Regions from separate parts of the Dietzia sp. DQ11-38-2 genome, predicted to be linked through region 2. Evidence: riboswitches for the same ligand, from Rfam matches in the RefSeq annotation. Region 2 holds a riboswitch; the other holds the start of a gene.
The links. A riboswitch is a leader RNA that binds a small molecule or an ion and turns the genes downstream of it on or off. The one in region 2 is predicted to bind cobalamin.
Positions count from the first base shown of each region.

Region 1: it holds a riboswitch for cobalamin, as region 2 does, so the genes downstream of both, G6026_RS02385 (energy-coupling factor ABC transporter permease) here and G6026_RS15745 (hypothetical protein) in region 2, are expected to answer to the same signal.

Region 1 is NZ_JAALDW010000053.1:8,833-13,193, reverse strand. It holds gene G6026_RS02395 (CbiQ family ECF transporter T component) at 1-553, opposite strand, end outside; gene G6026_RS02390 (energy-coupling factor ABC transporter substrate-binding protein) at 569-931, opposite strand; gene G6026_RS02385 (energy-coupling factor ABC transporter permease) at 928-1,668, opposite strand; cobalamin riboswitch at 1,704-1,917, opposite strand; gene G6026_RS02380 (transcriptional regulator) at 1,938-2,228, opposite strand; gene G6026_RS02375 (sodium-dependent bicarbonate transport family permease) at 2,243-3,262, opposite strand; gene G6026_RS02370 (winged helix-turn-helix domain-containing protein) at 3,568-3,870, shown strand; gene G6026_RS02365 (3' terminal RNA ribose 2'-O-methyltransferase Hen1) at 3,916-4,361, shown strand, end outside.
Region 2 is NZ_JAALDW010000503.1:7,245-11,605, forward strand. It holds gene G6026_RS15735 (HNH endonuclease) at 86-697, shown strand; gene G6026_RS15740 (undecaprenyl-diphosphate phosphatase) at 834-1,760, shown strand; cobalamin riboswitch at 1,906-2,095, shown strand; gene G6026_RS15745 (hypothetical protein) at 2,135-2,944, shown strand; gene G6026_RS15750 (iron ABC transporter permease) at 3,046-4,053, shown strand; gene G6026_RS15755 (ABC transporter ATP-binding protein) at 4,050-4,361, shown strand, end outside.

The DNA.
Region 1 (4,361 bases), on a different contig from region 2:
CGAACTGCGTCCCGACAGAGGTGATCGCGGCCCGGGCGGTGCGGTGTCCGAGCCTGAGATCGTGGGACTGCCGCAGCGTGCGGGCGGCGTCGATGAGCAGCCCCATGAGACGGTAGGTGGTGTCGACGACGTGAGCCAGCGGGGCGGGCAGTCCGGCCCGCCGGCCAGCGGCCAGGAGGTCGGCGACGGGCGTGGTGCACGCCAGGGTGATGGTGGCGGCCGTCGCGGCGATCGCCCTGGTCACGGTCCGCAAGGCGGTGTCGACCCCGGCCGGATCCACCACGAGGCGCCACTCCGTCAGGTCTAGGAAGAGCGGACCGGTTCCCAGGACCAGGAACGCGACGGGCGCGAGCAACGCCGCGACATAGATCCTGGCGGGGACGCGGGCCAGCACCAGTGCGCAGAAGCAGCAGACGGCCAGGATCGCCACGTGACCCACTGGTGGCGGCACCAGCAGTGCCGCCACCAGCAGACCGCCGAAGAGCAGCAGCTTCTCGACTACCGGGAGGTCCGACCAGCGGTTGTGGGACGCCGCGAGCTCGAGTGGGTTCACCTGGCGCCCGGTCTGTCAGTGTCCGGTCGAACCCGTGGCCGCCGCCGACGGGGTCGCCCCGCCCGGCACGCTCTCCCGACGCTGCCTGCTGCGTGTCCGCAGGACGCCGAGCCCGTAACCCACGATCCCGCCGCCGATCCCGGCCTGGAGGGCGAACACCCCCGATTCGACCTCCCCCGGCAGCTCGGGCAGAAGCGGCTCGAACCACGGCTCGTAGTCAGGAGAGACCTCGCTGATGGCCCCTTCGGCCTGCCCGTCCGCACCCTCGAACTCACCGCCCGCCCCGGCGCCGTAGACCAGGGACAGCACCGTGATCGCGAACGCGACGGCGACCAGTCCCACCAACACCCACACGCTGACGTGCTTCCTCCCGCTCATCGCACCGTCTCCGTGGCCTCGACCCGATCGGTACGATCCCCGGGATCCGCGACGGTTCCCGCGTCGGCGAGTCGCGCCCTCCGGAAGAAGCCCACCAGGTCGAGCTCGCGGGAGGCGATGCGCAGGAGCACGCTGACGATCACCACGACGATCAGAGCCTCGACGATCGCCAGCGGGATCTGGGTGATCGCGAAGACGGCGAGGAACTCGGCCATCGAGTACCACAGGCCGTGCTCGACGCTCGGGAACGCCAGTGCGAGCTGGGCACTGGTGACGAGATACGTCACCAGGTCGGCGAGGAACGCGGCGACGAAGACCGCGCCGAGCAGTGGTACCGCGACCCGTCGACACAGGACGAAGGCGCCGTAGGCGACCCACGGCCCGGCGACCCCCATGGAGAACACGTTCGCGCCGAGGGTGGTGACGCCCCCGTGCGCGAGCAGCAGCGCCTGGAAGATCAGGACGACGGTGGCGACGAAGGCCATGACCGGGGGCCGGAAGATGATCGTCCCCAGGCCGGTGCCGGTGGGGTGCGAGCTGGACCCCGTCACCGACGGGAGCTTGACGGCCGACATGACGAACGTGAACGCCCCGGCCACGCCGAGCAGGACGCCCGCCTCCGGAGTCCGGCGGACCGTCCTGATGACCTCGCGCGCGCCGTGGATCACGAACGGTGCCGCGACCGCCGTCCATGCCAGGGCGTGCACGGAGGGGAGGAAACCCTCTGCGATATGCATTTGTCTGAGACCTTTCTGCCCGTCACCTCGCGGGCACTCGTGGTGGCAGCCACGGCCGGTCTCCTGGCTCACGGGTTCTCCCGGTCCACCCCAGAAGGGATACACCGGATCGCCGCCGGTCCGCCTTCCCACCCACACGACGCGTGCGAGCAGTGGCACAGAGGACCTGCGACATCAATCCGTTCACAGTGGCGAGGGCCGCCCCGGTCTCACACCGGGTTCCCGAGCACCGCAGCTGAGCAGATCCTAGCCCCCTCCCGGGCGCCGGCTCAGTACCGCACCGACTGGGCGTCCGAGACCAGACACATGCCACCGACGGACTTCAGAAGGGGGCGCAGCGACCGGAGGACCTCGTCGATCCGGTCGGGGTCGACCGCCACGAGCACGAAGGTGTTGTCGAAGGTGGAGAAGGGGTCCCCCCCGCGCTCACCGTGCTGGCCCCGCCCGTAGATCCCCGGGATCACGGTGCGATGGGTCAGGCCCAGCGAATCCAACGCGCCGAGGAACCTCCCGGCGACCCCGGATTCCACCACCAGTTCGATCCGTTTGACGTCTCTCATGGGATCTCCTCGCCTCAGGCGCCCAGGTGCTGGGCGACGGTGTAGTAGAGCGGAATGCCGAGGACGATGTTGAACGGGAACGTCACGGCAAGGGCCATTGTGAAGTACCGGGACGGCCGCGCTTCGGGGATCGCGTAGCGCACCACGGCCGGGACGACGATGTAGGACCCGCTCGCCGCGAGCACGGCGAGCATGGTCAGGTCGCCGACCGGGAGCCCGGCCAGTGCACCCAGGGCCAGCGCCATCGACGCTCCGATCAGGGGCATCACGATGCCGAACCCGATCAGGAACGGGCCCACGTCGCGGACCTCGCGGAGTTGACGGGCGACGAGCAGGCCCATCTCGAGCAGGAAGAAGGCCAGCAGGCCCTTGAACATGTCGTTGACGAACGGGGACATGGACTCGCCGGCGTCGGCCCCCACCATGGTGCCGATCACGAGCGACCCGATCAGCAGCAGGTGCGCGCCGTCGGTGAACGCCTCGTGCAGGATCGCCCGCATCGACAGGGGTGCCCCCGACGCGGGACCGGGGGCTCCGGCCCCCGCGTCGCCCGCCATCTGAGCTGAGCGTTGACGTGACCGGGCCCAGGTGGCGAGAAGCACCGCCATGATGATCGCGGGCGATTCCATCAGCACCAGGGCGACCGTCATGTACCCGCCGGGTTCCTCGCCACGGGCGGTCACGAACTGCGTCGCGGCGATGAACGTCACCGCGCTGACCGACCCGTAGGTGGCGGCGATGGCGGCCGCATCGAACTCGTTCACTCTGCGCCGCAGGACCAGGAAGCCCAGCGCAGGGATCACCAGGGCCAGGAGCAGAGCGATGCCGATCACCGCCGCGGCGCGGCCGGTCAGACCGGTCTCGCGGAGAGCCTGGCCGCCCTTGAACCCGATCGCCATCAGCAGGTAGAGCGACAGGAACTTGGTGACGGGGGCCGGTATCTCCAGATTGGAGCGCACCGCGGCGACGAACAGCCCCAGGAAGAAGAACAGGATCGGCGGGTCCGTGAGGCTGCCGAGAATGCTGAGGTCCACTGCGTGTCTCCTGATCAGTCCGGAGCCCGGTCGCCGCGACGCGGGACGACCGGAACCCCGTGGTGGCGCGCGATCCGCTGCCCCGACGTGGTAACAGGACGAACAATACACGATTTCTATTGCCTGTTTTATGATGGGCTAAATCTGTGTCGTGTGTCACGCGCACCTCTCCCCCAAGGGCCGAGCCTCTCCCGCACCGCGAAGGGACGCCCCCGTGCCGTGCCCACATGCGTACAGGGATTCGCGTAAGGCAACATGGCACTCGGAAGTCGTCGGTGACGGCCGGATGTAGACGGGGTGACGCAGTGGCGGAGTGGACGTTTCTCACCAACCACGCCCACGTCCTGCTGTGCATCGCGCAGGATTCCGAGACGCGACTGCGCGACATCGCCGACGCGGTCGGGATCACCGAGCGGGCCACCCAGCGGATCGTGGCCGAGCTGGAGGAGGCCGGGTACCTCCAGCGCATCCGGGACGGGCGCCGTAACCGCTACAGCCTGAACCGGGACCTGCCGCTGCGCCATCCGCTCGAGCGGGACCACATGGTGGGGGAGATCCTCAGTGTGCTGGGAGCCCCACGGACGCACGCGGCCCACGGGGACGAATGACGCCGCGTCGCGGCGCCGGTTCGGCGGCTCGGGCAGACTGGCCGGATGTTGCTGACGATCACCGCCCGCCGCTCCGAGGCGCTCCCCACGCCGGGTGATCTGGGTTTCCTGCTGCACAAGCACCCCGACAAGGTGCAATCCTTCGGCGTGTACGCGGGCACGGCGCACGTGTTCTACCCCGAGGTCAGCACGGAGTCGTGCACTGCCGCGGTGCTGCTGGAAGTCGAGGCGGTCGCTCTGGTCCGCGGACGATCCGGGCGCGCGGACGCCTTCGCACTGGGTCACTACGTCAACGACCGCCCGTACGTGGCGTCCTCGCTGCTGGCGGTGGCGATGGGAAAGGTGTTCCGGTCAGCGCTCAACGGACAGTGTGTCGGCTACGAGGACCTGGTCGAGGCTCCCCTGGATCTGACGATCTCTCTGCCGACGGTGCCCGGTGAACCCGACCTGGTGCGCCGGTTGTTCGCGCCACTGGGATGGGACATCCAGGC
Region 2 (4,361 bases):
GGTGCATCATCGTTGCAGGCGAGGTTCACTACGGACCCGGTCGCTGATGGTGGACTGGGCACGGGCAGATGAGTGGAGACCGACCATGGGCACAGCCGTGCGCGAGAATTCGGAGTACCGACAACCGGGGTCACGAGCCCCCGTTCGACTCGAACGCGTCCCCGACCCGCACGTCCCGCTGACCGCCGCGCCGCGGGTCCTCCTGCTCAATGCCGGTTACGAGGCCCTCACAGCCCTTCCCGCTCGTCGCGCCGTGGTGATGCTGCTCGGCGGCAAAGCGGTGGTGGTCCATGACCACCCGGACGAGATCCTGGTCCGATCGGTCGACACGGCCGTCCGCGTGCCCTCGGTGATCATGCTCCGCGAGTACGTCCGCATCCCGTACCGTGCGCAGGTGCCCATGACGCGGGCCGCCCTGATGCACCGCGACTCCCACCGGTGCGGGTATTGCAACGCGCGCGCGACCACCATCGACCACGTGATCCCGCGCAGCCGCGGGGGCGCACACGAATGGGAGAACTGTGTGGCCTCCTGCGCGCCCTGCAACCACCGCAAAGCGGACAAGCTCCTCTCCGAGCTGGGATGGGAGCTCCGGGTTCCGCTGGTGGCACCGAGGGGCCGGACGTGGCGGCTCGTGTCCCAACTGCGCGAGATCGGCCCGTACTGGGAGGACTACCTGTACCTCGACGCCGCCTGAGGGCCATCCGGCACGTGTCCGCGGGCACGACCGCCGAGGTGGTTACGGTGTGAGGTATGCCTGTTTCTCCGCCCACTGCCGATAATGCGCCCAACGGGGCCCGGTCGGTCGGAACGACGGCGGAGCACCACGCTCGATGAGTCTGTGGGAATCGGTCCTCCTGGGAGCGATCCAGGGACTCTTCATGTTCATCCCGGTGAGCTCGTCCAGCCACCTGGTGCTGGCGCAGCAATGGCTGGCGGCCGAGGGGTCGCCTCTGCCCGCGCCGGACACCCCGGAGATGATCCTCTACAACCTGGTGGTGCACCTCGGCACGATGGTCTCCGTCGTCGTGGTGATGTGGCGACCGCTCACGCGCCTGCTCAACGGCATCTGGCGCGAACTGGGGCTGTGGCGTCGCAGGCGCACGCTGCGTCACCTGATCCATCTGCGGCTCGCGCTGCTGGGCCTGCTGACCACGGCGATCACCGGGGTCCTGGGGCTGGTCATCCGCGCCTACGGCACCGACGTCTTCGTCACGCCGTGGGCTGTGGCGCTGATGCTGCTGATCACCGGCGTCGTGCTCTGGTGGTCGGACTCGGTCAAGACGACCTGGCGCGGGGCCACCCAGATGACAGTGCTGGTCGCCGTGGTGATCGGTGTCGCCCAGGCGGCGGCGCTCTTCCCCGGCCTGAGCCGGTCAGGGCTGACCATCGCCGCGGCCCTGGCGCTGGGCATGCACCGGCCACTGGCAGCGCAGTTCAGCTTCTTCGTCGCCATACCCACCATCCTCGCCGCCACCGGCGTGCAGTCGCTGAGCCTGCTCGATCCCGCCGCCTTCGACGGCGGGCTCTCGCTCGGGTGGCAGGACTACGTGCTGGGATTCGTGGTGGCCGCCGTCGTCGGTGCGGGAGCGCTGTGGTTGGTGCTACGGCTGCTCTATCGCGGGCATTTCCGGGTCTTCGCGGTGTACGTGGTGGCCCTGGCGCTGTTCGTCCTGGTCACCCAGCCGGACTTCGGTGACGCCCCGCCGGTGGATCAACTGCCGCTCGATCAGGATCAGGTCGCCCTTCACCACCAGTGAGCTCCGGTGCGACTGCCGGGGGTCAAGTCCGTGGGGAGCCCACGCGCAGGGCAGCACCCCACGGCAGCACCCGGGCCGCTCGACCCCAGACCCGTGATCGCGCGGCCCCCGGGCGTCCTGACCAGCCCGTCTGTTATCGTCCACAGTGGAACCGACCGCATCCGGCTTCCCTTGACGGGGACGATCGGATGCCAGGGAACCCGGTGAGATTCCGGGACTGGCGCGCAGCGGTGTGGGGTACCGAACCGACAGGATGCCACTGGAATTCGTTCCGGGAAGGCGTCGGGGAGGGCTGATCCCGAGTCCGAATACCTGTCGGTTCCGCGACATCCGAGCGAACCTCGCGCACAGGTTCCGAAGAGACAAGGCCACCCGTGTACTCCACGTATGGGCCCGTCGGCATGGGGATCAGCGCCCTGGCCGAGCGGGCGCTCGAGGCATCGCCCGTCCCTCATCGATCTCGACCCGACCCCGGCGACCCGGACTGGCGGAGCGTCACCGAGCTCTGCGAACCCGCGACATGGCAGGAGCTCGGTCGGCGATACTCCCACAGTCTGGGGACCCCGCACGCGGCGCCCGGGCTACTGTGCTCGCTCCAGCACTACGCCGGCCGGGCTCTCGGCCTCATGGTGGCGGCGTGGTGTGCGGACGGGACACTCCTGCATCCGGGCCAGGGCCGCTGGTGGGCACTGATCGACCGCGCCGGCGCGACACTCCAGGTGTCGCTGCCCGACACTCCGGTTCTCGGTCGCGAGCAGGACCCCGGCGCACTGGTCGACAGCATCCGGAGTCACGTCGATCCCCTGGTGGATGCGTGCGTGGACGCCGGCACCGTCACACGCAGGGCCGCTCTCGGGGGAATCGCGGCCTCGTGCGCTGGCGCATTCGGGGCCGCATACCGGACCGTGGGGGGTCCACGGCGACGCGCGGTCGAGACGGACGCCGACGTCGTCACCGGCGCGTTCTCCGATCGACCGCTGGTGACGATGATCCGCTTGGGTGGCACGCCCGCGTTGGTGCACGACCGGCATTCGTGCTGTCTCATCCGGTTGGGAGCGCAGAGGTCCGAGTGTGACTCGTGTCCCCGGGTCCCCGAGGCGCAGCGGCGTTCGCGGCAACGGCACCGGCAAGAGCAACAGTTGCGGCGGGACCGTGGAGGCGTCCCAGGGAAGAGCACCCGATGACGGGCCTCGGGGTGGGCGTTCGTCCGAGCCGTCGGTCGCGGCCTGTCACCGACGCGGGCTCGGCCTCGTTCCGTACAGCCCGCAGGCTCCCGCCTGTCCCACTGGCGATCGTGCTCACCGCCCTGACGGCCATCAGCGTGGTCAGCTCGGTCGCCTTCGGTGCCGAGCACATCCCGGTCGGCGACGTGTGGCGGACGGTATGGGCGGCGATCACCGGCGGCGAGGCCGAGCGTGCGCACTCCATCATCATCCTCGACCTGCGGCTTCCCCGGTCGGTGCTCGCCGCGGTGGTGGGTGCGGGTCTCGCGCTCGCCGGAGCTGCGATGCAGACCCTCGTACGCAATCCCCTGGCCGACCCGTACCTCCTCGGGGTATCGGCGGGGGCCGCGGTGGGTGCCACCGCGGTGATCACGCTCGGCGTCTTCGGCGGTCTCGGCGTGTGGGCGCTGTCCGGGGGGGCGTTGCTCGGCGCGTTGGGAGCGACCGTGCTCGTCTATGCGGTCGCGAGCGCCACGGGTGGGCTCACCGCGCTGCGGCTGATTCTCGCCGGAGTCGTGTTGTCGGCGGCGTTCACCGCGGTGTCGTCGTTCATGGTCTTCGTGGCCACAGACTCGCGGGCGGCCGAGACGGTCATGCACTGGATGCTCGGCAGCGTCGCCGGGGCGACGTGGTCCAAGGTGCCCCTCGCGGCCGGAGTCGTCGCGGTGGCTCTGGTGAGCGGGCTGCTCCTGCACTCGTGGCTCGACGCGTACGCGACCGGGTCCGACACGGCGGCCTCGCTCGGGGTGCCGGTGCGCGCGCTCCGGATCGGGCTGTTCGTCGCGCAGGGCCTGCTGGTGGGGGTTCTCGTGGCCGTGGCCGGGGGCGTCGGATTCGTGGGTTTGATCATCCCCCACGCCGCCCGCCTCGTCGTGGGTGCCACGCATCGCGCGATGCTGCCCGTCGCTGCGGCTGGGGGAGCACTGTTCCTGGTGTGGGTGGACGTAGTATCCCGGGTGATCGCCGCCCCCCAGGAGATGCCGCTCGGAATCGTCACAGGGATCATCGGTGCGCCGATCTTCCTGCTGCTCATGGGACGCCGCGCCTACACGTTCGGGAGCGCCTCGTGACGGGGGCGGGCGCCGTGCGCCTGGTCGCGGACGACTTGTCCTGTGCGAGGGGCAGGCGGATCGTCGTCTCCGGCGTTCATCTCGAGGTGCCGTCCGGATCGCGGCTCGCGCTGGTCGGTCCGAACGGCGCGGGAAAATCGACACTGCTCAGGGTGCTGGCGGGTCTGGACGCCCCGGTCTCGGGTTCGGTGACCGTGGACGGGGTCGACGTGCACAGGATGCGGTCCCGGCAGCGGGCACGGCTGATCGCGGTTCAGGGTCAGGAGGAGGCGCCCTCGGCTGAACTCACCCTGTCGGAGGCCGTGGCC